2 regions of the Pseudoalteromonas sp. 4NS20-0020 genome follow, and region 1 is predicted to be linked to the other one. Evidence: predicted binding sites of a transcription regulator. Region 1 holds the regulator's gene; the other holds the start of a gene.
The links. The regulator MetJ, encoded in region 1, represses methionine synthesis genes. The targets are predictions, from matches to a motif close to TAGACGTCTAGACGTCTA.

Region 1 (15,966 bases):
CTCAAAAGCGCAATGTGTTCAGATGATAAAATAGGCGCGTCATCAATGACTTCGATGATGGATTTTATTTTGTTTTCGGGGACGTCGGTCATGCTTTTAATAGCTAAAACAACGGCGACTTTTTTTTGGTTACCAAAAGGCACCAACACACGCATACCCGGTTTAAGTGGTGATGCCATGCCATCGAGTTGCTTATCTACTTTATAATCAAAGGTGCGCGGTAAGGGGACTTTTATAGCGACTTCAGCAAAACACATAGCAACTCAACTCATAAAATTAATGATGTAATGTACTAAAAATAACGTTAAAAACCTACTAGCAAATATTGCTTGCTTAAGTGTCTGCCTACTTTTTTAGCAAAACAGTTAATAATAGCTTGTGTGTTTGATGGTAGTTGGATAAAATCCGCGACCAACAAATTTGTTTTAACGACGTATGGTGCCAGACTTCGGGTTTGGAGAGCGATGCGGCCTTAACTAGAGGTTTCTATGAAAGAAGGTATTCACCCTAAGTACGAAGTAATTTCTGCAACTTGTTCATGCGGCAATAAATTCGAAACAAGCTCTACTCTATGTAAAGACATTCACCTTGACGTATGTTCAGCGTGTCACCCTTTTTACACTGGTAAGCAAAAAGTTTTAGACACTGGCGGACGTGTTGATCGTTTCAACAAGCGTTTCGGTGCACTTGGTAGCAAGAAGTAATTTTTGCTGTCTCGTTAAATTAAGCACCTTAGGGTGCTTTTTTTATGCTTTTAATTTAGTTATACCAATTTAATAGTAATAACGTTTCGATTTAAAAAGTTAAGTGTTACACGAACGGCGTCAATGTTTTTTAATATAGGACAACTAAATAACAAATTATTTAGCTTATTGCTCGATTTTCATATTTCCCTGCTATGCATAACTATTTCCTGTTCTTATTCTGAATATGCATAAACCTTTACAGACAAACCGCAAATTATTCTCTATATTTTTAATTAGTTCATTTTTTAACTAAGTGGTTAAATGCAGCTAACGTGAAGTTATATGTTTTTAAAGTATGTGAATAAGCCTATTTTTGCTTATTTTTATAGGACTTTATTAAGATATTTTATAAAAAATAATGAAAGAACAATTGTGCCTTTAGAATCCGTTATTGGATGAATTTTTATTTATAAAGTGTCGATATAATTTACAAAAGTTATTGAAAAACCTCTTAAAATTAATCGAACTAGCATATAACAGGATAGACCTGATATTGCTTGGAATTTAAAAATAATAAGGGTATCGTAGCCTAAACTTCACCTCTCACTTTTACTTTAATTGCAGGATACAATCGCGTTATGTCAGACTTTCGTGAACAAGCACTACACTATCATTCGCACCCCGTTCCAGGAAAAATTAGCATTGAACTAACAAAGCCTGCTGAAACGGTAAAAGATCTCGCATTAGCATATAGCCCAGGAGTTGCAGAACCCGTACGTGAAATCGCTGCAGACCCTGCAAACGCTTATAAATACACAGGTAAAGGGAATATGGTTGCGGTTATCACTAATGGTACTGCAATTTTAGGCTTAGGTAATTTAGGCCCACTTGCTTCAAAACCTGTAATGGAAGGTAAGGCGTTACTGTTTAAGCGATTTGCTGGCCTTGATTCTATTGATATCGAAGTGAAACACCGCACTACTGAAGACTTTATTAATACAGTTGCTAATATTGCCGACACGTTTGGCGGAATTAACCTTGAAGATATTAAGGCGCCAGAGTGTTTTGAAATAGAAAAAGCATTGATTGAGCGTTGCAGTATTCCGATATTTCATGATGATCAGCACGGTACAGCCATTGTAACTGCTGCGGGTATGTTGAACGCGCTTGAGGTGCAAGGCAAGTCTATCGAAAATGCGACTATTGTGTGTTTGGGTGCTGGTGCTGCTGCGGTTGCTTGTATGGAGCTGTTAATTAAGTGTGGTGCTTTGCGCGAGCACATTTATATGCTTGACCGTAAAGGTGTTATTCATACTCGTCGTGATGACTTAAATGAATACAAAAAACTTTTTGCTAACAATACAGACAAGCGCACGTTGCAAGATGTTATTGAAGATGCAGATGTATTTGTTGGTGTATCGGGGCCTAATCTATTAGCTGCCGATGATTTAAAATTAATGGCAGAAAAACCAGTTGTGTTTGCTTGTTCAAACCCAGATCCAGAAATTGATCCTGCACTGGCTCATTCTGCTCGAAACGATCTAATTATGGCAACGGGTCGATCAGATTACCCTAACCAAGTTAATAATGTTCTGTGTTTTCCGTTTATATTCCGCGGTGCTCTTGATGTACGCGCCAGTGCAATAAATGATGAAATGAAAATTGCAGCTGTAGAAGCGATTAGAAGTATTGCCAAAGAGCCTGTACCTGCTGAAGTACTGACGGCTGCGGGTGTTGATAAGCTGGAGTTTGGTGATAAGTATATTATTCCAAAACCAATGGATCCTCGTTTATTACCACGCATTGCAAAAGCGGTTGCAATAGCTGCTGTAGAGTCAGGTGTTGCACAAATTGATTTACCAGAAAACTATATGGAATAACGACTAAGTCGTAATTTAGACACAAAAAAACCTCAATTAATTGAGGTTTTTTTGTGTCTAAATTACGTTTAGTCTTCGTTTAAAACAGGCACTTCTAGCCCCATTTCTTGCATTATTTTTTTCACTTCTTCAGGCACTTTTTCGGCGTTATCCTTACGTAAGTCATCGTCGTTAGGCAAAGGTTGACCGGTAAATGCATGTAAAAATGCTTCACAAAGTAATTCACTATTTGTTGCATGACGTAAGTTATTAATTTGACGACGCGTGCGTTCGTCCGTTAATACCTTTAATACATTTAGTGGGATTGAAACGGTAATTTTTTTTACTTGTTCTGATTTTTTCCCGTGTTCTGCGTATGGGTGAATATACTCACCATTCCATTTAGCCATAAGATGTATCGTCGCCTCAGATTAATAATTGCTCATATGCACTACAATGCATATGAATATGCGTGAAATTCTATCGATTTAAAAAAGATAGTCAAATACTAGTTGTTTAGCCATCTGGAGCTTTAAATGTTTTGACATCTTTAATAAGATAAATTACTCTTTTAGACGTCTAAACATCCAAATTAAATAGGTGACGAATATGAGCGAAAAAAATAAAGCAACCATTGCAGTAAGAAGTGGTGTTGAAGCAGACAAACATCATGGCGCAGTTGTCGCACCTATTTACTTATCAACCACCTATTCGTTTGCCGACTTTGATACAAAGCGTCAATACGATTACGGGCGAAGTGGTAACCCCAATCGTGATATTTTAGCCGAAACCTTGGCTGAGCTTGAAGGTGGCGCACGCGGTATTATTACTGCCACGGGTATGTCTGCCGTTCATTTGGCTACGCAAATCCTGAATCATGACGATACGTTAGTGATCCCACATGATTGTTACGGCGGAAGCTATCGTTTATTTACTTCACTGCAAAAGCGCGGTTTGCTCAAGCTAGAAGTTTTAGATTTAACACAAGCACAAAGTTTAGATAAAATTTTAGCAATTAAGCCTAAGCTAATTTGGATAGAAACACCAAGTAACCCATTACTACGCTTAACTGATATTAAAGCAATAACCGATGTTGCTAAACAGTGCGGTGCTTTAGTCGCTGCCGATAACACATTTTTATCACCAGCATTACAAAACCCTATTAAATTTGGTGTTGATATAGTTGTACATTCCACCACTAAGTACATCAATGGTCATTCAGATGTAGTGGGCGGTGCGGTGATTGCCGCTTCACAAGAGCTGGGCGATGAACTGGCATGGTGGGCGAATAATATAGGTATTACAGGTGCGCCATTTGATAGTTATTTAACATTGCGCGGGTTGCGAACACTAAATGTGCGTTTAAAGCAGCATCAAGAAAACGCATTAGCGATTGCTAAATACCTAGAAAAGTCGGAATTTGTTCGCCAAGTTTATTACCCTGGTCTTGAATCACACCCACAGCATGAATTAGCCAAAGCGCAGCAACTAGGCTTTGGTGGCATGGTGAGTTTTGATATTAAAGGTGACATAAATGATGCTGCGGCGTTTTTAACCAGCCTACGTGACTTTAGCTTGGCAGAGTCTTTGGGCGGAGTAGAGAGCTTAATATGCCATCCTGCAACCATGACCCATGCTGGCATGGAGCCTAAAGCTCGTCTTGAAGCGGGAGTGGGCGATACACTTATTCGAGTTTCAGTAGGTATAGAAGATATAAACGACTTATTAGCTGATTTAGAGCGCGTGTTTCAGCTTGTAAAGCCAGGCAGTAAAGTAAATTTAAACAAAGGAGCAGGCGGTGACATTAAATTAAGTGCCGCTCATCCAGCGCTTTGGTGAACAATATGACACAAACGGTACATAAATTTGGTGGTTCAAGCCTTAGTTCGGCTCAACGGTATGAGCGAGTTGCGAGTATTATTTTAGAGCATACTCAGCCGGGCGATTGTGTTGTTGTATCTGCGGCGGGAAAAACAACCGATACTTTGGTGAAGTTATGGCAAAGCTATCAGCAACAAGATACGCATGTCGTTGCTGATATATTGCTGCAATTAAATAATCATCAAACTGATTTAATCACACAGTTACTCCATGCAGATCTTAAGCGAACTGCTTTAAGGCTTTTGCATAGTGAACTAACAGCGATTAGTGAATTGATAAAAAACCAAGGCTTGAAAGAGGCTCCCTTGCTTGCTCATGGTGAGGTCTGGTCTGCACGCTTATTGGCGCTTTACCTTACGCAATTAAATATTAATGCTTGTGACCTTGATGCTCGAACACTTTTTACATTAAATAATGGGCAATTGTTACATACCCAAAATGCGCAGCAATGTGCGAAGTTTATAACCCCAGACTACATTAATGTTGTCACAGGCTTTATTGCATCAAATACGTTGGGTGACACGGTTACACTTGGTCGCAATGGGAGTGACTATAGTGCAACCTTACTCGCTAATTACTGCCATGCTAAGCAGGTGTGTATTTGGACTGATACACAAGGTGTATACAGCACAGACCCTCGCAAAGTTAGTAAAGCGGTTAAATACAATAAAGTATGTAGAGGTCAAGCCAACCTATTAGCGCGATTAGGTAATCCTGTTTTACACGCTAAAACGCTTTCTCCTTTAAGAAACAGCGATATAAAACTATCTGTTCGTAGTAGTTTTGATGTGCAAGCAACGCCTACAGATATAGTTAAAGAAGGAAATGTAAAACAAAAGCGTTTTATTACCACGTTAAACAACATCGATTTATTAACAGTTGAAAAGCTGGCCGAAGGCGAAGTCGCAGATGTTAGCCAGCTGATTCAACACAGCATTCATCACTTTAGTCAAAATGGCGAAACTTATTTAGTTGTCCCCTCTGCTTCAACATATAAAGTTGTTAGTTATTTTGAGGGTAGAGCAAACATTAGCGAGTCGAGCTTAAATGGCTGTGCGGTTGTAGCGCCTGTTAATGATATTTCAAAATTGAATGTATTGGCTATTGATACGTTAAATGCTCATGCCATCGAGCCGCGCTTTATTCACCAAGACAGTGGATACATTTTACTATTAACGGATCAGGTTATAGATAGCGATATACTCAGTGTTTTACACGATAAGCTTATTAATAAAGGCCAAGAAGTCGCTTTAATAATCGCGGGCCTTGGAAATGTGGGAGGGGTATTTATAGAGCAGTTGTCAGCTCAATTCGAGCGTTTCTCTGATGACTTTACGATTAAATTGGTTGGGTTAATACGCTCTGAAACGTTACTTTTTAATCCCAGTGGTATAAATATTGCTGATTGGAAAACGCATTTTCTCTCACAAAGCAAAGCTTATAATAACCAAACATTACTAAACATAATTAGTGAACTTGATTATGAGCATAAAGTGGTTGTTGATATTACCGCAAGCGAGGCATTTAGCCAGTTATACCCGGAGTTTGTTGCATTAGATTGCCACTTGATCAGTGCTAACAAATACGCTGGAACTGCAGATACAGCATGGTATAAAACTTTGCGTACGAGTATTAGTGAGCGAAATTTGCATTGGCGCTACAACACAAGCGTAGGTGCAGGCTTACCTGTTAACTTTGCATTGGCAGATTTGCAAAACAGTGGTGACAAAATCACTCGTATTGAAGGTGTTTTTTCAGGCACGTTATCATGGTTATGCAGTAAGTTTGACGGAACAATACCATTTTCTGATCTGGTGCTTGAAGCACAAAAGATGGGGTTCACAGAGCCCGATCCGCGTGAAGATTTATCAGGGCGTGATATGCAGCGTAAACTGCTTATACTTGCCAGAGAGCTTGGCTTAGAACTCGACCTTGATGATATAAGCTTATCAGCACTCATGCCCGAAACGCTTGCTATAGGAAGTTGGGACGACTTTTTAGCTAATGAATCCACCCTCAATGACTTTATTGACGCTCATGCTGCAAATGCCAAAGCACAAAGTTCCGTACTTCGTTACACGGGTTTACTTGAAATTACGGAAAACAAAGTAACCGCTCAAGTAGGTATTACTTATACTCCTATTGGTGATGCGTTAGCTAATTTAACACCTGGCGATAATATTTTTGTCATTAATAGTAAGTGGTATAGCGCTAACGCTCTTGTGATTCAAGGGCCTGGTGCGGGTAAGGAAGTAACCGCGGCGGGTATTCATTCTGACTTATATTGGCTGGTACAAAATATAAAATAAAGGTTACAAGGGCCTTGTATCAATCCGCAATAATACCTAATCATTTTGCGGGGCTAAACGTGTCGCTACATGCGTTAAAAAATTCTTATTTAGAATAGCTAAATTTGGTATCAACTAAAAACGGCAGCCAATGGCTGCCGTTCTTTATTTAAAACAGTTCTTCTTCTGTTTTAGTGTCTTCTTCAAATATATCTGTTGGTTGAGACATTACGTATTTTGTGGGGGCGGTGCCTTTGTCAAAATACTCAAAGCGACTGGTGTAATCATTTTTATGACTTAATAAACCGGTTTCTAAATCAATCCGAATAGACACTAAACCTTCTGGCGGCTCTATGGGGGCTTCAGGTTTACCTTCAAGCGCAACTTTCATAAACTCAACCCAAGCCGGTTGTGCTGTTTTAGCGCCAGATTCAGCCCCTGATATTTGCCCGCTATCAAGATTATTATTGTATGAAGTTCTGCCTAGCGGGTTGCCAGGGTTATCAAAACCAACCCATACCGAGGTCATAACATTTCGATTAAAGCCACTAAACCAAGTATCTACAGAGTCATTAGTTGTGCCTGTTTTTCCTGATAGATCACGACGGCCTAATGCTTGAGCGCGCCAACCTGTTCCTGACCAACCCGTTTTATGTGACCAGTTTCCACCTCCCCAAACAGCGCTATGCATTGCTTGAGCAATTAAAAATGCATTTTGTTTTGATATGACCTGAGGGGCACATTTTAATTGTGGCGTATCAGTATTTTGTTGTGGGAATAATCCAGTAGCATTGTCTGGGGTTAATGACTGATCTGAAGTGTCGTCACACACTACTGAAGGATTAGCTTTAAACAAACTGTTACCGTAAGCATCTTGGATTTCTGAGATAAAGTACGGCTCAATCAAATGCCCACCATTCGCAAATGCACTCATACCGCGTGCTAGTTCAATTGGAGTAATTGAAGCACTGCCCAGTGCTAAGGATTCACTGCGGTTGATGTCTGAATTTTTAAAGCCAAATTTTAGTAAGTGATCTGCTGTTCGTTGCAAACCAACACCTCGGAGCAAGCGAACTGATATGACGTTTTTAGATTGTGCTAACGCGCGACGAATTCTAATTGGACCATTGTAAACAGCCGGACTATTCTTAGGTCGCCATGCCACACCTTGGCTTTTATCCCACTGATTAATTGGCGCATCGTTTAAAATTGAGGCGAGCGTATAGCCGTTTTCAAGCGCAGCAGAATAAATAAATGGTTTTATGTTTGACCCCACTTGGCGCTTTGCTTGAATAGCTCGGTTGTATTGGCTTTGTTCAAAGCTATAGCCGCCAACAATGGCTTTAATACGGCCATCTTGTGGGTCAAGTGAAACAATTGCGCTTGATGCTTCAGGTAGTTGGCTTAGTTCATACTCGTTATTGCTGTTCTTACGCACCCAGATTTGCATTCCTGGCGCTAATATTTCAGTTGCCGTCGTTGGAGCAAAACCTTGGCGATAACGAGTTATATATTTGCGTGCCCATTTTAAGTTGTCCCAATTCAGGTTTATTTGCTCTGCATTTTTAAGCAATACTGTGGCATTTTTTTCATCCACGTTAATAACAGCAGCTGCTTTCAGTGTACCTATCTCTTTGGCTTCATTGAGTTTAGCTAGTATTTTCTCTTCACTTAGCTCTGATTGTTTTTCAGGGTCCCATAAAATAGCGGTTGGGCCTCTAAAGCCATGACGCATATCGTAGCTATGAAGATTATTAACCAGCGCGGTTTGCGCCGCTTTTTGTACTTTAGACTCAACAGAGGTAAATATCTTAAAGCCTGAATTATACGCCTTCTCTATTCCATAACGTGAAACCATTTCTGCACGCACCATTTCAGAAATGTACGGTGCGTATAAATCTATTTCAGCACCATGAAAGTAAGCGGTAATAGGTTGGCTTGTTGCATCATCATACACGTCTTGTGTTATGTAATTTTCAGTTAATAAACGACCAAGTACAACATTACGGCGTGCTTTTGCACGGGTAGGGTTGCGAATTGGGTTTAACGCCGAAGGCGCTTTTGGCAAGCCAGCAATCATCGCCATTTGAGCAAGCGTTAAGTCTTTTAACTCTTTACCGTAATAAACTTGAGCGGCAGCTCCAATACCAAAGGCGCGGTTACCTAGCTCGATTTTGTTTAGGTAAAGCTCTAAAATTTCATCTTTAGTGAGTACATTTTCTATGTGTAGAGCGATGAATATCTCTTTTATTTTACGGATATAAGCTTTTTCTCGGGTTAAGAAAAAATTACGTGCAAGTTGCATGGTAATAGTACTAGCACCTTGTTTTTTCTCGCCTGTAGAAATAAGAACAATAGCAGAGCGAACTATGCCAATAGGGTCTATACCTATATGGTCATAAAAGCGATTATCTTCAGTTGCTAAAAATGCATCAATTAGAGGCTGTGGGATTTCATCAATAGTGACCGGAATTCGACGTTTTTCACCAAATTGATTGATCAAAAGGCCATCTTTAGTGAATACTTGCATAGGAGTTTGTAATTGCACGTCTTTTAAAACTTGCACACTGGGGATATCAGGTTTAACGTAGTAATAAAGACTGACCAAAGTTATCAGACCGATTAACGTACAAATGATAAAAAATTGTAAAGTTCGTTTTAATAAAATCACTTATATTTCCCTAAATGGACTCCCAATTGCGAGTTTGGACTGATAGTATATATTGATTAAAAAATGAATAATATTTTTTCAGAAAAAAATTATAACTTGTTTATTATTAAAACAAAGGCCAAGTTGCAAACATGCTAAGTCAACTATTTCAAAAGCCGTCGCCAATGATGGTAGGAATTGATATCGGATCGCACTCGATTAAAGCGGTGCTTCTGAGAGAAATTGAAAGTGGATTTCGATTAGAGGCCCTAGCAATTGAGCCCATGCCTAAAGGCGCCATGAGTGAAAGAGCGATTCAAGATATTGAAGCGATTGGTAATGTAATAACAAAATTAAAAAGAAAATTACCTAAGTCACTTAAAAATGCAGCAGTGGCGGTGTCAGGGCAAACGGTTATTACAAAAGTAATTTTTATGGATGTGTCGTTGAGCGATGCAGAACTTGAATCTCAAATTGAAATTGAAGCAGATAGTTTAATACCTTACCCCCTTGATGAAGTTAGCTTAGACTTCGAAAAGCTCTCTACTAACGAAGCTGACCCGAGTAAAATGAATGTATTACTTTCAGCAGCCCGAACAGAAAGTGTTGAAGCACGTGTTGGCGCATTAGAAGAGGCTAATCTCGATACTAAGATTGTTGATGTAGAAAGTTACGCCTTAAGCCGTGCGATGGACGTTTATTACCAACAACTACCAAGCGATGCCTTCAATAAGTGTGTTGCTGTTGTAGATATTGGTGCCGTACTCATGCTTGTAAGTGTTGTGCAAGCTGGTGAAACTATTTATACACGTGACCAGGTCTTTGGTGGTGATCAATACACAAATAGTATTGTTAACTACTACAACAAAGGGTTTGATGAAGCTGAAATAGGTAAAACATCAGGCGATTTACCACCTAACTATACCTTTGAGGTATTAGCACCATTTCAAACAGCGTTGCTTCAGCAAGTACGTAGAGCGGTGCAAATGTTTTTAACAACGAGTGGCAAAGAACAAATAGACTACATTGTGCTTACCGGTGGAACTTCTATGATCAAAGGGCTTGATCGCTTATTAATTGAAGAATTAGGTATACACAGTGTTGTTGCAGAACCGTTTGCAAATATGGAAATTTCGCCAAAAGTAGATCGTAATGTTATGCAGCGTCACCGAACACAGTTTGCAATTGCAACAGGTTTGGCATTAAGGAGCTTTTCATCATGCCACATATAAATCTATTGCCTTGGCGAGAACTGCAGCGCGAAGAATCTAAAAAGAAATTTGTAACCATACTAGTTGGAATTGTTTTAGCTTGTTTTTTAAGTATGTACTTATTAAGTATGTTTTACAGTGCATTAAAAGACGGACAAAACTTAAAAAATAATTACTTAAGTTCTGAAATAAGTATGCTTGATCGAAAGATCAGTGATATTAGAGAATTAGACAAACGAAAAGAAAACCTACAGCAGCGAATGCGATTAATCGAAGAGCTGCAAAGTAGCCGTAACCTTGGCACACAAATTATGGATGAAGTAACAAAAATAGTACCTCAAGGTATTTACTTAACAAAGCTGGAGCGCAGAGGGAACCAGATTTATGTACTTGGCCGAAGTGAATCAAATAACCGTTTATCTACCATGATCCGCCAGGTACAAAGTTCATATTTGCTAGAGCGTTTGACCATGCAGGATATTGTTGCAGGTGATCAGTCTTCGCGTTTACTTAGTGACTTTAGTATGGAGTTTTACGTAAAACCATTTGACGAGATTGGTGAGGTACGTAATGAACCTTGATTTTAAAGCGCTTGGCGAAATAGATTGGAATGAAATTGAGTTAGACAATATTGGTGATTGGCCTGCTGCTGTAAAAGTAATTTGCTGTGCATTTGTTGCTGGGCTCATATTATTTTTTAGCTATAGCTTGTTAGTTTCTGATGAGATTGATAGCTACAATAATGCGGTATCAAAAGAGGTCGACTTAAGAAGTACCTACAGAACAAAATACGCTGTAGCGAGTAAGCTAGATATTTATCGCCAACAAATGATAGAAATGGAAGATAAGTTTTCTCAATTACTTAAGCGGTTACCGACATCAAACGAAATACCCGGCTTACTTGACGATTTATCTTATGTTGGCACAACGAGCGGTTTAACATTTTTAAAAATTGGTTGGTTACCTGAAGTAGAGAAAGAGTTTTATACAGAGCTACCTATCAAAATAGAAGTAGTAGGTACTTATCATGAATTTGGTGAATTTGTTGGCAAAGTTGCTCAGTTACCACGAATAGTTAGTTTGCATGACTTTTCTATTACGTCTTCTGGCGAAAAACAACTAACATTTAGTGTTGTAGCAAAAACTTACCGCTATGAAGAAGGAGTTAAAAAATGAGGCTCCTTCATTTAATGCCGATATTAACTGTTGTTGCGTTAGTGGGGTGTAACGACGATACCTCGGAACAAAAAGAGTTTATTGACCAGGTAAAAGCAAGCACAACGCCTAAAGTTGAGTCGATTCCTGAGCTTACTCAATTTGAGATTTTTGAATATAGTGCAGGTAATTTACGAAGTCCATTTGTGGCACCTCAACCTGAAATAATTCAGAACAAACTGACGCAAATAAAAAACTGTTTACATCCAGATCCAGACAGGCGCAGAGAGCCATTAGAAAAATACCCGTTAGATAATTTAGCAATGAAAGGTACAATTGGTTCAAGTGGTCAAGTTTGGGCGCTTATAACTGCTGCAGATGAAACATTACATCGTGTAACGATTGGTAATTATTTGGGCAGTTACGATGGCAAGGTAAAAGCTGTGAGTAACGATTTTATAGAATTAGTTGAATTAATCCCTGATGGGTCTGGTTGTTGGAAAGAGCGCCTGACTAAACTGGAAATGTTAGAGGCGGCAACTGATGGCGCAAATTAATAATAAAAAAGGTAAAAATAACATGCATAAGGATGTTCTTTGGTTTAATCGCATTGCGAGAGCTTTATTTGCAACAGCCGCTTTGGTTTGTGCTAACAATGCTTTGGCAGGACCATTGCTTTACGATGTACGTTATAACCCATTACTTAAAGGTGAAACCGAACTACAGCTTGTTTTCGACGAAGAGATAACTTTAGAACCACAAATTCAAGTATTTAACAGCCCAGCGCGTATTGAAATGTTTTTTGATACCGCAGAGTTAGAATTAGGATTAAATGACGTTGAAGTTAATCAAGCAGGCATTAGTAGTGTCACCAATGTGTTATCTGAGCAAGGTTTAAAGGTAACAGTTAATCTAGACAGATTAAAAATGTATGAAACAGAAGTTAATAACAACTTAGTTTCAATACGTGTATCGGATAACCCATTAACCGGTTCAGTAACTGAAGATGAAGCCGTTCTGACAGGTGATGTGAGTGGAAACTACATTAACCGCATCCAATCTATTGATTTTAGACGTGGTGAGAAAGGTGAGGCAAAGGTACTTGTATTTTTACAAGACACTCAAGCTGCTATAGAGGTTCACGAAAGTGGCGGCAAAATTTACGCAGATTTTCACCATACAGATATTCTGGACGATCTACTTTATGAGTTGGATGTTTTAGACTTTGGTACCATTGTTAGTACTATCGAAACGTTTAAAGAAGAAGGGCGAAGCCGCGTTGTTATAGAACCTAATGCCGAGTTTACATTCACGTATCAGCAAATAGACAATATTCTTACCCTCACAGTTGAAAAAGATGAAACTCAAAATGCTTACCTAGATGGTGGTAAAGAGTATCAAGGTCGACCAATGACCTTAAACTTTCAAGATATTTCAGTACGTGCAGCATTACAAATTATCGCAGGCTATAACGACTTTAACTTAGTAACAAGTGATTCCGTTACCGGTAACATTACCTTGCGCTTAGATGGCGTGCCGTGGGACCAAGCACTTGATGTCGTATTACGTATAAAAGGGTTGGACAAGCGCATGGATGGCTCTATCTTAATGGTAGCGCCAGCAGAAGAGCTTGCAGCCCGTGAAGCAAAAGATCTAAAAGCAAAGCAGCAAGTTGAAGATTTAGAGCCGCTTTACAGCGAATATATGCGATTGAATTATGCCAAAGCTGAAGACTTTGCTGACTTACTTAAAACCGATGTTAATAGCATCATTACCCCACGCGGAAGTGTGTCGGTTGATCAGCGTACTAACACTTTACTCATTAAAGATACTGTTAAGAGCATAGAAAATATTAGACGTATGATTGAAACCCTGGACATACCGGTTCAACAGGTTGTTATTGAATCTCGTATGGTAACAGTGCGTGATAACGTAACTGAGGACCTAGGTGTTCGTTGGGGATTTAGCGATCAGCAAGGTAGTGATGGCATATCTGGTTCTTTAGAAGGTGCTGAAACCATTTCAAATGGGGTAATCCCTGACTTAACAGATAGATTAAATGTAAATCTACCTATTACAAACCCAGCGGCAAGTATAGGCCTCCACATAGCAAAACTCGCCAACGGGACATTAATCGATTTAGAGTTAAGTGCGCTTGAAGAAGAGAATAAAGGCGAGATTATTGCAAGCCCGCGTATTATTGCTGCCAATCAGCAAAAAGCGCGCATTGAACAAGGTACTGAAATACCCTATACAGAATCAGCTTCTAGTGGTGCAACAACGGTAAGCTTTAAAAAAGCAGTACTTAGTTTAGAGGTGACACCACATATAACGCCTGATAATAAAGTAATTTTAGACTTAATTATCACGCAAGATACACGTGGCGATACTGTACAAACAGGTACCGGTGAGGCCGTATCGATAGATACTCAAGAAATTCAAACACAAGTATTAGTAGAAAACGGGCAAACTATCGTACTGGGTGGCATTTTCCAACAGCAGATAATCAACACTACAAATAAAGTGCCGGTGTTAGGTGATATTCCTTATGTTGGTAGGTTGTTTAAAAGCACCAGTGAATTTAATGAAAAGCGTGAATTGCTTATTTTCGTGACACCAAAAATACAAATAGATTAAAATAAGGTACTTTTTTGTTAATCAACGGGTGATTATTTAGTTTAATTGCTCGTTATGTGGCTTTTTATTCTAATTGACTTGAAATACCCCTGCAATTACTGAGATAATCCCCTCCTTAATTTTGGGGCCAGGTCGTTAGGCGGGGTTTTATTTCAAATTTTAGAGTTCGTTTGTACTAAAAGATATGGCTGAGAAACGTAATATATTTCTAATTGGCCCCATGGGGGCTGGAAAAAGCACAATTGGTCGTCACATTGCCGATCAATTACACCTTGAATTTGTTGATTCTGATCAAGAAATCGAACGCCGCACGGGTGCAGATATTGCCTGGGTATTCGATCTTGAAGGTGAAGAAGGCTTTAGACTTCGTGAAGAATCTGTTATTGGCGACTTAACTGAAATGCAAGGTATTGTACTTGCTACAGGTGGTGGTTCAGTAATGAGTAAAGAAGTTCGAAACAAGCTTTCGGCTCGTGGTATCGTTGTATACCTAGAGACACCTATTGAAAAGCAAGTTGCACGCACACAACGCGACAAGCGTCGCCCGTTACTGCAAACAGAAGAAGCACCTCGTGATGTACTAGAGCGCTTAGCAGAAGAACGCGAACCGTTATATAAAGAAGTGGCTGATTTTGTTGTACGCACTGATGAGCAAAGCGCTAAAGTTGTTGCAAATCAAATCATTGAGAAACTAGATTTTTAAAACCAATACATAATAAAGGATTAGCTGAGCATGCTTAAATTAACTGTTAATTTGGACGAGCGAAGTTATCCTATTTATATTGGGCAATCTGCACTTCAAGATAATGGCCGTCTAATTCATCATATTGGTGATTGTCGGCCTATCATCATTACTAATGACACAATTGAACCTTTATATCTACAAGGCTTACTTGATTCATTAGCTGAATTAAATCCTCTTTCCTTTATCATACCTGATGGTGAGCAATACAAGTCACTAGAGTGGTTTGAAAAAATATCCGCTTTTTTACTGCAAAATAACTGTGGTCGCGATACTTGTTTAATTGCATTAGGTGGTGGCGTAGTTGGTGATTTAACTGGTTTTGTAGCTGCATGTTATCAACGTGGCGTGCCGTTTATTCAAATACCTACAACACTTTTATCGCAAGTAGATTCATCTGTTGGTGGAAAAACAGCGGTGAACCATCCGTTAGGAAAAAACATGATTGGGGCTTTTTATCAGCCACAAGCTGTTTTTATTGATACTCAGTCTCTTCATACACTCCCAAAAAGAGAGTTTGCGGCAGGAATGGCTGAAGTTATCAAGTATGGTTTAATATACGATACCGAGCTTTTTACTTATTTAGAGCAAAATGTTGAAAACTTACAGCAGCTAAATGAAACATGCCTGCAGCATATCATTTACAGGTGCTGTGAAATTAAAGCGTTAATCGTTGCTGAGGATGAAAAAGAGCAAGGTCTCAGAGCATTGCTAAACTTGGGGCATACCTTCGGTCACGCAATTGAAGCCCAAATGGGTTATGGTAAGTGGCTTCATGGTGAAGCTGTTGCTACGGGTATGGTGTTAGCTTCTCAGTTGGCTAACACTCGAGGTGACTTAACGCAGCAGGATGTAGC
Region 2 (15,966 bases), 410 kb from region 1:
GGATATTTTAATACATTAACAGCCAGTATTAACCAAAATAGTTGCCAGCCAAATAGCGCGCCAGCCTGAGTAGATGCAACTAAGTGAGACCCACCAATTGCTGCGGTTGCCATTAAAATGCCAGGGCCTAGTGCGCCTATGTGAGATTTCCAAGAAGTGTGTGTTTGCTGCATTAATTTCTCAAATTATGTGTGTTATTCACTCTGGTTATTAATTTTCACAATTAATAACACCGAAGGCTGCATAACTTACCTAAATTAAAGGCAATAAAAAAGAGCCATAAGGCTCTTTTTTATAGTACTTTGGGACTAAATATTATTTTAGTTCCATCTCTTGGATGATTTCGTGCGCTATTTCTGGCGTTGTACTTACAGGCTTTTCGTGTAAATTTGCTTTTATTTGCCCTTTTCGATGTTTTAGTGCTGCATCGAGTTTTTTAGCTGCGCTTGCAATAGCTGGGTACATTACTTCGTTTTCCCCTTTTACTGATATTCGCGCACCTTCGTAATTAGTGCTAATTTCGGCTTGGATTTTATGATGCTCTTTAGACAAGATCATATCGAGAGAAATAAGTGATGGAAAGTGGCTCTCAATTTTAGAAAATTTTTCGTTGATGTGCTCTCTAATAGAGTCAGTAACTTCAACATGGTGACCAGAAAGATTAATTTTCATAGGGTATCCTTTTATTTGTTACCTCATAAATAGTATTGGGGGCTATTTAGATTAACACAAGGAAAAAAGAGAGATATTTGAGGTTTATTTGCGGTTTTTGGTGATTTAAATCATGTGTTGCGCAAAGTTTATGCAAAGCCCATAAACCATGGGCTTTCAGACGTCTAGCTGTGCTAGCTATTAATCTGTGTACGAGCAACAGTAGTCGGCAAAATCACTTACTTTTACTTTAAAGCTTACGTTAGCATCTACATTAAACGATTCGCCCGCAGAAAACGTTTTCCACTCGCTTGCCCCTGGTAATAAAATATCCCACTGGCCACCTAACAACTCCATGAGTTCTTTTTTACTGGTATCGAATACAAATTCACCCGGCTGCATAAAGCCTAATGTTTTGGTAGTTCCATCGCTAAATACAACCGTACGGCTTGACACTTTTCCGTCAAAATACACGTTGGCCTTTTTAACTACGCTTACATTTTCAAACTGAGACATTTTAGCTCCTGCTATTAATTTAAAGATCTTTATTTATAAATTTTATCGCACTACCTTGCCTGATAGCTTACTTTCTTGCAAGAAAAGCAGTAACGCTTAATACCAATTCGCAATAATACTTAATCATTTTTAGGGGCTAAAAGTGTCGCTATCTGCGTTAAAAAACCCTCATTTAGAACAACTAAATAACGAATTTTTTGCCTAGCTATCAACACGTTTATCTATCCTCAAAATAGATCATTTAATTAAGCGGATTGGTATAAGATGAAGTTGTTTCATATATGGGCATAAAAAAACCCGCACATTGGCGGGTTTTAAGTTACTTAACTTATTTAATCAAAAACGATTAAAAAAGTGCGTTTGCTTTACTTACAATGTTTTCAACCGTAAAGCCAAAGTGCTCAAACAACTCGTTAGCTGGTGCAGACTCACCAAAGGTGGTCATACCGACTACGGCACCATTTAGGCCTACATACTTGTACCAATAATCAGCAATACCTGCCTCTACCGCTACGCGACGAGAAACGCTTGCTGGTAATACGCTTTCTTTGTACTCAGGCGATTGATCTTCGAATGCATCAGTACATGGCATAGATACAACACGTACCTTTTTACCTTGGCTGCGTAATTCAGTAGCTGAATCTTGTGCTAATTGCACCTCAGAACCGGTTGCAATAATAATTAGCTCTGGGTTGCCGTCACAGCTAAGGATGTAACCACCCTTTTTGACGTCGCTTAGCTGTTGTGCGTCACGCGCCTGTTGCTCAAGACCTTGGCGTGTGAATATTAACGATGTAGGACCGTCTTTACGTTCAATAGCTTGTTGCCATGCAATTGCTGACTCAACTTGGTCACACGGGCGCCAGTTATAAAGGTTAGGCGTTAAACGCATGCTGGCAATTTGCTCTACTGGTTGGTGAGTTGGACCATCTTCACCTAAACCAATTGAATCGTGCGTGTATACAAAAATGCTTGGTTGCTTCATTAATGCAGCCATACGAACCGCATTGCGTGCGTATTCCATAAACATTAAGAACGTTGCACCGTAAGGAATAAAGCCTTTATGAAGTGCAATGCCGTTCATAATTGCCGACATACCAAACTCACGCACACCGTAGTAAACGTAGTTACCACTTGCATCGTCCGCTGTTAGGCCTTTAGAGCCTTCCCAAATTGTTAAGTTTGAACCTGCTAAATCGGCAGAGCCACCCATAAATTCTGGTAATAATGGACCAAATGCATTTAATGCATTTTGTGACGCTTTACGAGATGCTGGATTTGCCGGGTTTGCTTGTAACTGCTCAATATACGCTTGTGACTTTTCAGCCCAGTCGGCAGGTAAATCTGAATTTGTACGGCGTTTGTACTCAGCTGCAAGCTCTGGGAATGCTTTTGCATAGGCTGCAAACTTTTCGTCCCAGCTTGATTCAAGTTCTTGGCCTTTAGCTTTTCCATCCCACTGTGCGTAAATGTCTTCAGGGATTTCAAATGCATCGCCCGTCCAACCTAAAAACTCACGCGATGCTTTAATTTCGTCATCGCCAAGTGGTGCACCGTGACAGTCGTGGCTACCCGATTTATTAGGTGAACCGTAACCAATAATTGTTTTACAACAAATTAGTGTTGGTTTATCAGTCACGCTTTTTGCTTCGCTAATTGCAGCACTTACTGCATCGCTATCGTGGCCATCAACGTCACTAATTACGTGCCAGCCGTACGCTTTAAAACGTGCAGGTGTGTCATCGCTAAACCAACCTTCAACTTCACCATCAATAGAAATGCCGTTGTCATCCCAAAAAGCAACCAGCTTGCCTAGGCCTAATGTGCCGGCAAGCGAACAGGCTTCATGCGAAATGCCTTCCATTAAACAACCGTCGCCCATGAATGCATAGGTATGATGATCAACAATGTCGTGACCTTCACGGTTAAATTGTGCCGCAAGCGCTTTTTCAGCAATTGCCATGCCTACCGCATTTGTGATCCCTTGGCCTAGAGGGCCCGTAGTGGTCTCGATACCTGGCGCATAACCGTATTCTGGGTGGCCTGGTGTTTTAGAGTGCATTTGACGGAAGTTTTTAATTTCGTCCAACGGTAAATCATAACCACTTAAGTGCAATAAAGAATAGATAAGCATTGAACCGTGGCCGTTTGACAGTATAAATCGATCTCGGTCTGCCCACTCTGGATTTGATGGATTATGTTTTAGATAATCGCGCCATAATACTTCTGCGATATCAGCCATGCCCATAGGGGCTCCAGGGTGACCAGATTTGGCCTTTTGTACTGCGTCCATTGACAAGACGCGAATAGCATTTGCAAGTTCTTTGCGAGATGGCATGAATTCTCCTACCTTATATATGTATTTGCGCGGGTATTTATGTGTTCGTTTATGTACTCAAGTTACAAGAGCACTTTTATTGCGACCATTCTTACTTATTGTGGGGGCTGTGTGCAATTAAAAACCCTATAAAAATGAGGTATTATGAATATTTTTTAAGACCATAATGTCATAACTAATTTAATTTAGACGTCTAGGCGTAAAAACACTATGCAAGGTGTTTCGTTTTAGATAAAATACGCCCCTTAATTTTTTAGCGCTAATACCGACGTTTGTGAAGCGCAATATTTGTGAGCATAATTACAATGGCAAAACATTTATTTACTTCTGAATCTGTTTCTGAAGGTCATCCGGATAAAATCGCCGACCAAATCTCTGATGCGGTTCTTGATGCTATCCTAGAGCAAGACTCTCATGCCCGCGTTGCGTGCGAAACATACGTGAAAACAGGTATGGTTATGGTTGGTGGTGAAATCACTACTAGCGCATGGGTTGATATAGAAGAGATTACGCGTAAAACAGTACGTGAAATTGGCTACACTCACTCAGATATGGGCTTTGATGCTGACTCGTGTGCAATTTTAAACACCATTGGTAAACAGTCTCCAGACATTAACCAAGGTGTTGACCGTACTAGCCCAGAAGAACAAGGCGCTGGTGACCAAGGCTTAATGTTTGGTTACGCATGTAACGAAACTGAAGTGTTAATGCCTGCACCTATTACGTATTCTCACCGTTTAGTTCAACGTCAAGCACAAGTACGTAAAAGCGGCGAGCTTAACTGGTTACGTCCAGATGCAAAATCTCAAGTTACTTTTGCATACGAAAACGGTAAGCCAGTAGGTATTGATGCGGTTGTTTTGTCAACTCAGCACAGCGAAGACATCTCTCAAAACGATTTAGTAGAAGCTGTGATGGAAACCATCATCAAGCCAGTACTTCCTGCTGAACTAATCACAAGCGCAACTAAGTTTTTTATTAACCCAACAGGCCGATTTGTAATTGGTGGTCCAATGGGTGATTGTGGTTTAACAGGTCGTAAAATCATTGTTGATACATACGGCGGTATGGCACGTCACGGTGGTGGTGCTTTCTCTGGTAAAGATCCATCAAAAGTTGACCGCTCAGCTGCATACGCTGCACGTTACGTGGCTAAAAACGTAGTGGCTGCTGGCCTTGCTGATAAGTGTGAATTACAAGTATCTTACGCAATAGGTGTTGCTGAGCCAACCTCTATCAGTGTTGAAACCTTTGGTACTGGTAAATTAGAAGAAGCACGTTTAATCGAATTAATTCGTGAACATTTTGACCTACGCCCTTACGGCTTAATTCAAATGCTTGATTTAGAGCGCCCTATCTACCTTCCTACTGCAGCTTACGGCCACTTTGGCCGTGACGAATTCCCATGGGAACGCACAGATAAAGCTGACGCACTTCGCGCAGCAGCGGGTCTTTAAGACTAAAGCAAAAAAAGGCCCTTTTAAGGGCCTTTTTTATAGCTAGCAATTATGTAACGCAACGCTAATTCATAGTTTAAAAAATAACTATTAATTGGTCCTCGAACTTTTTTATACTTTAGGTATATACTCATTTAATTATAAAGCTTTAGGGATATTTAAATGACCGATAACTTTCGCGTTATGTTTGCTGGACTCGCTGATAACGTTGACTCAAAAACAGCGTGTACAACACTGGCGGCAAAACTAAAAATCTCAGAAGAAAAAGTAGCCTTATTTTTTAAAGGTAAGCCTTTATTTGCGCCTAGTGATAAAAACAAAGCATTAAAACAAGCTAAGCTACTTGTTGGAATGGGTATTAAAAGTAAACTCCAAGCTGTATCGAAAAATACTGAAAAAACCACTCAAACGGTAAGTGATAGCCAGCGAGATGAGCGTATTTTTGACGCATTAGACTACATAACTAGCAGTTTAATCAGGCTAGAAGAAAAACTCGAAGACCTAGAGCAGCGCTTACCTGAAAACCAAACAAAAAACCCTGAAGTAGATGAAGACGAATGGCAAGACGAAGAGCTATTACTGGACGAGGAGCTAATAACTCCGCCTAAAAAACGCAGTAATGCATTGCTTTATTCGTTAATAGCTACAGTTGTTACGTTGCTTATTATACTTGCGGTGTACTTGGCGTTTCCTGCTTTATTTGCTTTTTAATTAGTTGGTAAGTTTGAAAAATGAGCGATTTACGCGCCCAAATAAGAAAATCTATTCGCGAATTACGTAATAATTTGTCTAATGAACAGCAAAATTTAGCATCTCAATCTTTAAGTATGAATTTTATTCAATACTTAAAAACAAAAAAAACAGCTAAAAATCAACATATCGCCATTTATTTAAGTAACGACGGAGAGCTTGATACCTCCTTGTTAATTAAAGAATTATGGAACTTAAATCACGTTATTTACCTACCAGTAATACACCCATTTAATGGCGCCACTTTGCTGTTTCAACGCTATGAGAAAAACTCACCCATGAAGGCAAATCGCTATGGTATCTTTGAACCTAAGCTAAATTGCAGTCAAATATGCCCTTTACCCGAGCTGGACTACTTACTTATGCCATTAGTTGCATTTGATAATCAAGGTAATCGCTTAGGAATGGGAGGTGGGTTTTACGATAGAACACTGGCTCGTTTACACGATGAAAACTGGCAAAAACCACGACTTATAGGCCTTGCACATGAGTGCCAAAAAGTTGATGTATTGCCAATAGAGTCTTGGGACGTACCGCTTAAAACCATAATAACACCCAACAAAAATTACTGCTGGTGATGTGATTATTCGCATACTTGCAGCACACGTTTGACATACATGAGCACAAAATAATGACACAAGACGAATTAAAAAAAGCAGCAGCATGGGCTGCACTCGAGTTTGTAAAAGAAAACACGATAGTAGGTGTAGGCACAGGCTCAACCGTTAATCACTTTATTGATGCCCTTGGCACAGTTAAAGACACTTTGGTAGGTGCAGTATCAAGCTCTGAAGCTTCTACAGCGCGTTTAAAAGAGCTCGGTATTGAAGTATTTGAGCTAAACGATATCGATGCACTCGATGTTTACATCGACGGCGCGGATGAAATTAACGCTCAAAACGAAATGATTAAAGGCGGTGGTGCTGCACTTACCCGTGAAAAAATTGTGGCTGCAGTTGCTAAGCAGTTTGTGTGTATTGTTGATGACACCAAACTAGTGGACACATTGGGGGAATTTCCGCTTCCAGTTGAAGTTATTCCAATGGCGCGCAGCTACGTAGCACGTGAGTTATTAAAGTTAGGCGGCGACCCAGTCTACCGCCAAGGTGTGGTTACCGATAACGGTAACGTTATTTTAGACGTATATAATTTAAATATTACCAATGCTAAGCAACTTGAGACAGATATAAATCAAATTGTTGGCGTAGTTACCAATGGCCTATTTGCGATGCGTGGTGCTGATAAAGTAATTATCGGCACTAAAAATGGGCCTCAAATTAAATAGGATGAGGTTATGAGTAAGGTATCGTTAGCAAAAGACAAAATTAAAATTCTCTTGCTTGAAGGTGTGCACCAAAGCGCAGTTGAAACGCTAAAACGAAATGGTTACAGCAATATAGACTACGTTAAAACATCGCTACCTGAAGACGAGCTTAAAGAACGTATTAAAGACGCTCACTTTGTAGGTCTGCGTTCTCGTACTCATATTAACGAAGCTGTTTTAGATGCTGCAGAGAAGCTGATTGCCATTGGCTGTTTTTGTATTGGCACAAACCAGGTTGACTTAAGTAACGCTCGCCAGCGTGGTATTGCTGTATTTAATGCGCCATTTTCAAATACACGCTCTGTTGCAGAGCTAGTACTTGGTGAAATACTGCTTTTACTTCGCGGTATACCTGAGCGAAATGCTGCGGCTCACCGTGGTGAGTGGCTAAAAACAGCAACGGGTTCATTTGAAGCACGTGGTAAAACGTTGGGTATTATTGGCTACGGCCACATTGGTACTCAGCTAGGTATTATGGCTGAAAACATAGGTATGAACGTCGAGTTTTACGATATTGAAGATAAGCTAACACTGGGTAATGCAAAACAAGTGCATAACTTGACTCAGCTACTTCAGCGATCTGATGTAATTAGTTTGCATGTGCCAGAAACACCACAAACCAAAAACTTAATCGGTTCGGCAGAGCTTGCGGTAATGAAACAAGGCGCTATTTTAATTAACGCCTCTCGCGGCACCGTTGTTGATATTGACGCCCTTGCAGAATCACTTAGCGAGAAAAAGCTAAGTGGTGCAGCAATTGACGTGTTCCCTGTTGAACCTAAATCTAACGATGAAGAGTTTGTATCGCCACTACGCGACTTCGATAACGTTATTTTAACGCCGCATATTGGTGGTTCAACTCAAGAAGCTCAAGAAAATATTGGTATTGAAGTGGCAGGTAAATTGGCTAAATACTCAGATAACGGCTCTACAATTACCGCCGTTAACTTCCCTGAGGTATCACTGCCAGAACTTGCTAACCGTAGTCGCTTATTGCATGTTCACCACAACCGCCCTGGTGTATTAACGCAAATTAACCAAGCGTTTGCGCAGCACGGTATCAATATAGCGGCTCAGTACTTACAAACTGATGAAGCAATTGGTTATGTGGTTATTGACGTTGATACCGACCACTCTGAAGTAGCGCTTAAAGAGCTAAGTGCGGTTGAAGGAACAATTAGAGCGCGTATTCTTCACTAAACATTATCTATAATAAAAGCCGCATTTGATTAAGCAAGTGCGGCTTTTTAAATTATGATTTAACGACTTATCGTGATTAGTCGCCTTTAACTTCTAAATTTATAAACTTTACCAGTTCTTCTGGCTTACCAGCTAGCATCATTAATTGCTGGTTAACTTCCATCATAGTTTGGCCTTCAGGCAATTTTGCTGAAACAGTTAACGAATTTAAACCGCTGACAAAGCTGGTTAACGCATTCGCTATTTCTTCAGTTACAGGCGCTTGCTCTAACTGCTGGGCTAACATTGCTTGCATTTGCTCAATAGTCATACCTTGCTTTGAAAGCTCACTTTCTAATAACTCTTTAAGTTTACCTTGGTTATTTATAACAAAGCTTGCGTTACGGGGTTCAAGCTTGCTCATTGCTTGCATCATACGTGTTTGCTGTTGCAGTTGCTGCTCATAAGTTAGAGGGGTATCACCAGCTTGCTTTTGTTCTTTGCTCATCGCAAGCGACGTATCCATAAGCGGTTTAGAATTAGCTAGCCCTAAGTCCATATTAAAACTGACCACATCTTTAGCATTGAGCTTTACAACCATATCGCTTTCACCAGACTCTTCATTATAATCTAAAGATGAATGCAGGTTGTAACTTGCTGACGCTAATATAGCATTTGTGTCAGCAGGCAGTGTGGCAATAAAGTCTTTACTGAGTGTCAGATTTTTTACATCAAGCGATGTATGCGGCGAAATTTTATCGGTTTCGTAGCCTTTAACTTCAATACTTTGAACGTTAGCCACACTCTCGCCCTCAGGGCTTATTACTTCCATACTTGTAATTTCAACACTTTTTGAAATAACACTTGCTGATAAGCCAGCATATTTAAATGTTGCACCCGTTTGCTCACTCACCATGGCCAGCTGCTTGTCTACTTCAGCACGAACCTCTTGGGTTGCAACATAGTTAGCATAGCTAACGCCGCCAACACCTGCGGCAATAATCGCTGCTGCTATAATTAATTTTTTCATATTATTTCCTTATTCTATTTTTATAAAAATTGTATTAACCCAAGAGTAACATTGCATACCAGTCGCTGTAAGCGTTAATTAATCAGGCTCAATAACTCATGTACCGTTTTTACTGGAATTATTTTAGCGCCTAGGCCTTCCATGGATTTATGGTAGTTACGAAACGGGATAAATATTTCTGTAAAACCATGCTGTGCAGCTTCTTTAACTCGTGGTACGCCGCTGTCTATTGGTCGCACATCACCGTTTAAACTCAACTCCCCCATAATACAAGTGGTTCGAGGCACAACAAATTCGTTCAAGCTACTTAGTAACGCAGTAACAAGGGCTAAATCTATACAGGTTTCTGATTCATCAATTTTTAAACCACCCACAATATTAAAAAAGGTATCGTGAAATATTTTTGTTTTTGTATGTTTACGTAAAATACCTGTGAGCATTTTTATGCGGTTCATATTTAAACCGACACAAACACGCTGTGGAAATTCAGCCTCGGTTTCTGTTGTTAAACATTGTATTTCAAGCAATAGATTCCGATTACCTTTACGGATACAGGTAATAGACGACCCCGGGGATTCAGTCGTCGAGCCCGATAAAAATATCTCACTCGGGTTGTCTACGCTTAACATTCCACGCTCACACATTTTAAAAATACCCACAGTATCAATGTCACCAAAGCGGTTTTTATTGGCACGTAAGGTACGAATTTGTCCATCATTGGTGTCTATGTGTAATAGCGCATCAACAATGTGCACCAAGGTTTGCGGGCCTGCAATTTCGTTATTTTTATTCACGTGAGCAATAATAAACATGGTCACGTCATTTTGCTTACAATATTGAGTTAATGCTTGAGCTGCACTTTTAACTTGCGAAGGCGAACCTGGGCTGCCATTTGCAGTATCTGTAACAACGGCTTGAATGGAGTCGATGACTGCAAACTTTATTTTATTTTTATCAAGCTCTTCAATAATGGTCTCAACGCTGGTTTCTGAAAGCAAATAAAGCTCATCGGCGTTATAGTCTAACTTTAAGCGATTAACACGATTTTTAAACTGCGACAAAGACTCCTCAGCGGTACAGTAAAGAGACGGCATACGCTTTGACATTCTTGCCACCAAGTCAGATAAAAGCGTTGTTTTACCCGCACCAGGATCGCCCGAAATAATATTTACAGAACCCGTAGTAACACCACCACTTAAAACACGGTCAAGCTCGCCTATTTCTGTGAGTTGTTTTTCGGCTTCGACGGTCGCTATGTCATTAATTTTTTTAGAACCACCACCAATACCTCCGGCATAACCGCCAACACTTGAGCGTGCAGTTGCTTTTTTACTTTGCCCTGCTGAAGGTTTAAATTCAGCTAATGTATTCCACGCACCGCAACGACACTGCCCCTGCCAACGTTGATAGTTCATGCCACACTCTGTACAAACAAACTCTACTTTTGCCGCTTTAGCCATTAATAACCTTATTTATTAATCATTGAATTTAAAAATGCGTACTGTTTTGTTGTTATTTTGCCATTTCATCTATTTACATGGCAACATAGCTTGCCTGTGCAAATTTCTTAAGCCACAATCATTACCTAATTAACTGTTTTACCTTTATATATCTTAGGGCACAGTTTTTGCTTTAAAATTGAATAAAAGTAACTTGCCAATAAAATGGCACATAACACATAATAACAAAAACTAAATGGTAGTTGCTCTAAAAATCGTACCTATATTAACAACATAGCACGCTTTACGTTTATTGAATTTCTAATAAATGGATTTAATAGTATACCTACTTTTTCAAAGAGACGGTGATGGTTTTATAAATGGCTGATGACATCATGCTCAAACACGAGTCCCTCGTTAATGAGCTAAAACAATATTTAGGCAACGCCAAGTTTGACCTAATTTTTAAATCAAAAACAGCAGAGCTTACGAAGCCTGAACAGTTTTTAATTAAAATGGAAATGTCGCGCCTTTCTCAGCCTGTCGAGCGCTTTATTGATCTACGCGGTTTAGTTACAGGACAAGTAAAACCTTACGAACATAATGGTAAACAGCACTTTATGGATGAAACGGCCATTGAAGTGTTTGAAAGCGCATTAAAACAGCATGGTAAATACACACTTGCTGTTTACGAAGCGGTTATGAATACGGAAAATAATCACCGCGTAATGCAAAAAGAAGCGGCCGAAAAAGGGAATAAGCAAGAGCAAGAAGATTTACTAAATACCAATGTTATTAAATTTGCATCTTACGAAAGCCGTGCAGAAGAAAGAATGAATTATTCAATAAAAGTTACTATTGAATATAACGATAAGAAAAATATTAAAGCAAGCACCTCTGATATTTCTTTGAGTGGCTGTAAAATAAAGTTGGCAAAGCGAAACATAATCAGAAAAGGCCAACTAATAGCAATGCGTTTGGTGGGTCTGGAGCAAGACTTTGAACTGGGTTTAAAAAATGGCATTCAATATGAAGTAGTTGCCGTTGAGAATATATCACGTGAATTTAATCATATTCGTTTAAAGCGAACTTACGTTGAAAATAATGAAGCCTTTGATAACTTTTTAGAAAGCTTTATTCACGGAAATAAACGCCGCTACAAAGTTAATTTAGATAACACACTCGATGCGGTTGTATCAAAAGGTTATGAGCAATATTACATACCTCGTGTTACTTCATTGTATGTGTTTTTAAGTAAAAAAGACGATCAGTATTATCCTAGTTTAAGCCTAACAACCGAAAATAATATTTTTATTCAGCGCTACTTTACCGATGAAAGAAGTGTACCTTGCTTATACAACGTGCTTAACCATAAACGGGTCAGTGGGTTATTAACACAACCAACAGCAGTTAAAGAAGATTACCTGTACACCTTTACACATGTGTCCTCTGGAAAGGTTTATTACTATTCAGCAACCCGCACTGAATTAAACAATAATGCCAAACTACGTGATTTATTTTTAGGGTTTGGTAGTCAAAAAGAAAGCTGGCAATGCTTTAAAATTCAAATAATGCCGAGTCATCCTGATGATGCTTACATACCACTTTCACTGCCAAATTCTGCTGGTAGTAAGATTGAAAAACTTAACAAACCTCCTTCGCCTCGCGTTGAAGGATTAGTTAAAGACGTAAAATATATTGTTGTACTAACTAGTGTAGGTAATAGCGTTGAGCAATCGCGTTATAAACAAATAACTTACGATAAAGCTTTGGTCAATCAGCTTAAACTTTTTGGGCATGCCAAACATAAAACGGCTCCCTATTTAGACATTGTTGCGCTTGAGTATGTAAATTTACGCTCGCATAAACGCTATTTATATAAAACCGACGTTAAATTACATATAAATGATACGGTATTGAGTGGACATACACGCGATTTTTCAGTCATGGGACTACAACTAGAGTGCGATCAGCCTGTTAGCTTTAAAAAAGGCGACATTGTCTTTTTAACATTCCCTGATTTACAAAAAATAACTAAAAAGCATGCATTAAACGAACTAAAGTACGAGGTTATGGCTATCAGTAAGTCACTGACCACCGTTAACTTAAAAGCCAATAGAGTGGCTGACTTACCCCATGCTGGCGTTAGTTTTTTTACACAATTAATTGAAAATAACAAAGATAAATTAAAGGTAAGTGAAGAGGCTCCTAAAATTGAAGGGCTTTCTACAGCACTTAGAAACATGGTAACAAAAAGCGTTTGCCAATTTCCGCTGTATTTACACAAAGAAGCGGCACATTTTAAAGTGGGTGCAATTGGTTATGGTTTATATCCAAGCCCGCTGCATGTACTTTTACAAAACTTTGGTTTACTGAGCAATAAAACAGACGTGTCGAGTATAATAACTAACGAGCAAATTTTAAATGTGATCACCCCAAATATAAAAGATCGCAGCAGACAAGATCCGCCACTTGCGTTTACACTGGCAATCAATTTTGATCCCCGACAAGATAAAGTCACCGAAGCTATTCAAAGCCACTGTATATTAGGTGAAGATTACAGCAGCTTTAATGAACAAATTAGCAAGGGGATTAAGTCTCAAATTATATTTGTTATGCGACTATATATTTCACGTACTGGTCGCCCAGATACAGATTACCTATCCAACGAGCTTAGCTATGTGAGTCAATACGCGTTACATAAAGCTAAAGAGTTGGAAGAAGCTTTATGGTCGGTAACAGGTGTGGGTGATGTTGTTGATATTACAGAAGAAGCTTTAAGTCATTTTGAGTTAGATCAACAAAAGGTTGACCAAATGGGCCGTCGTAAACTGCTTTGGTTAAACCGCTCTCGCTAAGCGGTTTAACGCTAATATGCCATCGTTATTTTTTGTTTAACGGAATAGCGAGCATATAAAGTAACTGTAATAACGAGCCTTTACAAATAGCTGCTTGCGCTTGCTCAACTACTTTTGGTTTACCATGAACAGCAACCCCAAGCCCAGCCTTTGCCATCATAACGAGATCATTTGCACCATCGCCAATCGCCACTGTTTGTATTTTTTCAAGTCCGAGCTTAGCTTGCAAAGACTCTAAAATAACCGCTTTTTGCTGTGCATCCACAATCGTACCAAGTACCTTACCAGTTAATTTATCATCTTTAAATTCAAGCACATTTGCATGTACTTCATCTAAATTTATTAACTCCTTAACACGCTCTGCAAATGGCACAAAACCGCCCGATGCAATTGCTAAATACCAATTGTGATGTTTTAGTACTTGGCACAAGGCTTTTATGCCCGGCATTAGTGGCAAGGTATTTTTTAATTCTTCAATAAGTTTTTTTTCAATGCCTTTAAGCTTACCTACTCGTTGATTTAAGCTTTCACTAAAATCGAGTTTACCTGCCATTGCGAGGGCTGTTACAGATGCCACATCATCGTATACATTTGCTAAGCGTGCTATTTCATCAATACATTCAATAGTAATCGCTGTTGAATCCATATCCATCACTAACAAACCCGGCTCGTAAAGGTTAGGCGGTGTATTAATTTGTACTAATTGGCACTCTAGTGTTTCTGAAAACGCTTTAAGCGTTAATGGATTAATAGATTGCGTTGTATTTTGAGTATAAAAACACAGTGCTGGAGATAAACCTAAATCAGGCTGGTATTGGCATAATGCTGTGACCGTTTGCCCATGATGAGCTAAAAACTGAATAAACGTATCTATACTTGTCGCATTAAAATCACCTGCAAATGCAATACTAAACAACCCTGTTTGTGTATTTGGAACACCATCAAATAGTGTAAAAATCCCATTGTTATGAGCAAACCATTGGTTGAGCGTTAACATTGACAATGATTGCTGAGAAGTAAGCTGTGCCATGCTGATTTGCGACATGGGATCTCCGTGTTTATTTTTATTCCACTGATATAAAACGAATTGAAGCGGTAATATTAATGCTAAATTCGCCATCGGGGTTAATTTAAGGTTATAGTAGTAGTTGTAACATCAAATCAAAATTCTGTCAGTAGCATATACGGTGACTATGAAAAATAACCATCTTAAAAATCCAATATCAGCATCACAAAAGAAACGACTTTTACGGTTATTATTAGCTGCTGGCTGTTTTGTATTGCTTAGTTGGGTAGGTGTAAATAGTAGCTTTCAAAGCCATCAGTTATTATATGATAGCGCCGACAACACAGCACAAAGCTTAACTCAATTTATGGCTTTAAATGTTAAAACACCACTGATAGAAAAAAACAAACCTCAGTTAAACACTATTTGTAACGACATAGCTAAAGACGAATTTGTACTGTCGGCTACCATTTATGATCATCAGGGGATTTTAGTCGCCAGCAGTGATAATTGGCAGTCACACCATATTTTAGGTCAACTTCCAGAATCGACTCCAGGAATAAGTAAACTTAAAACACCATTTGTTGAACCCGTTGTAAGCGATGATGATCGCCCTCTAGGGTTTGTTTCGGTAACCTATTTAACACGAGCAGCTATTTCAGATAGCCACAGCCATTTTCATGATTTGGGTCGTCAGGTTTTATTAATGCTAGTTATTGCATGTATTTTTACATGGCAATTGGGCCGTGGCTTAAAGCGTTGGCAAGTAAACCGCTATATACGAAAAACCTCAGAGCAAGAGTCGTAGAGCATTTTAGCTAGCACCTCTTTATCACTACTTTGTTTTAAACTACACAGAACGTTGAACACATTAGGGATATGAAGCGGCGTATTAACCTCACCTTGATGACCATTTAGTGGCATTGAGGGCGAATCGGTTTCGAGCACTAAGTGCTGAGGTTCAATTTGAGTAATTACATTACGGGTTTTAGCTGCGCGCTCGTAAGTTATAACCCCACCCACGCCTAATTTAAAACCCTGTTTAATATAATACTGTGCTTGCTGTAGTGAGCCAGAAAACGCATGTATCACTCCACCATATTTTGGCTTACAGCGTTTAAACGATTGCGCAATTAAATCATGACTTTGCCGATGATGGACAATAAGCGGCAAATTTAGCTCATTAGCAATTTTTATTTGCTGCTCAAACAATTTCGTTTGCTTTGCAAGGTCTTCGATACTTCTATCAAGCCCACACTCACCTATAGCTACTAAATGATGCTTATTTGCAACCCCGAACTCAAAAAGTGCCTCTATGTGCGATTCTTTATGTTGATCTAAAAAGTAAGGATGTAACCCTGCTGCTATTTTTATACTTGGAAAAGTAGCTTTGAGTTTGATAAGAGTATGCGATTGAG

Region 2: a site for MetJ is predicted at 3,692-3,709, ahead of metK (methionine adenosyltransferase). Genes of this name have one in related genera too.

Annotation. Positions count from the first base shown of each region.
Region 1 is NZ_BAAJMI010000001.1:61,412-77,377, forward strand. Features, by position in the region: gene priA (primosomal protein N') at 1-257, opposite strand, end outside; gene rpmE (50S ribosomal protein L31) at 489-704, shown strand; gene AC27JL_RS00255 (malic enzyme-like NAD(P)-binding protein) at 1,325-2,566, shown strand; gene metJ (met regulon transcriptional regulator MetJ) at 2,635-2,955, opposite strand; gene metB (cystathionine gamma-synthase) at 3,155-4,384, shown strand; gene metL (bifunctional aspartate kinase/homoserine dehydrogenase II) at 4,390-6,735, shown strand; gene AC27JL_RS00275 (penicillin-binding protein 1A) at 6,884-9,385, opposite strand; gene AC27JL_RS00280 (pilus assembly protein PilM) at 9,517-10,596, shown strand; gene AC27JL_RS00285 (PilN domain-containing protein) at 10,584-11,156, shown strand; gene AC27JL_RS00290 (type IV pilus inner membrane component PilO) at 11,146-11,751, shown strand; gene AC27JL_RS00295 (pilus assembly protein PilP) at 11,748-12,287, shown strand; gene AC27JL_RS00300 (type IV pilus secretin PilQ) at 12,274-14,367, shown strand; gene aroK (shikimate kinase AroK) at 14,552-15,070, shown strand; gene aroB (3-dehydroquinate synthase) at 15,101-15,966, shown strand, end outside.
Region 2 is NZ_BAAJMI010000001.1:466,717-482,682, reverse strand. Features, by position in the region: gene AC27JL_RS02200 (NRAMP family divalent metal transporter) at 1-173, opposite strand, end outside; gene hpf (ribosome hibernation-promoting factor, HPF/YfiA family) at 316-672, opposite strand; gene ppnP (pyrimidine/purine nucleoside phosphorylase) at 853-1,167, opposite strand; gene tkt (transketolase) at 1,514-3,505, opposite strand; gene metK (methionine adenosyltransferase) at 3,811-4,962, shown strand; gene AC27JL_RS02175 (hypothetical protein) at 5,125-5,673, shown strand; gene AC27JL_RS02170 (5-formyltetrahydrofolate cyclo-ligase) at 5,694-6,290, shown strand; gene rpiA (ribose-5-phosphate isomerase RpiA) at 6,344-6,997, shown strand; gene serA (phosphoglycerate dehydrogenase) at 7,007-8,236, shown strand; gene AC27JL_RS02155 (hypothetical protein) at 8,313-9,245, opposite strand; gene radA (DNA repair protein RadA) at 9,320-10,705, opposite strand; gene AC27JL_RS02145 (PilZ domain-containing protein) at 11,065-13,542, shown strand; gene serB (phosphoserine phosphatase SerB) at 13,568-14,587, opposite strand; gene AC27JL_RS02135 (AhpA/YtjB family protein) at 14,736-15,356, shown strand; gene AC27JL_RS02130 (TatD family hydrolase) at 15,323-15,966, opposite strand, start outside.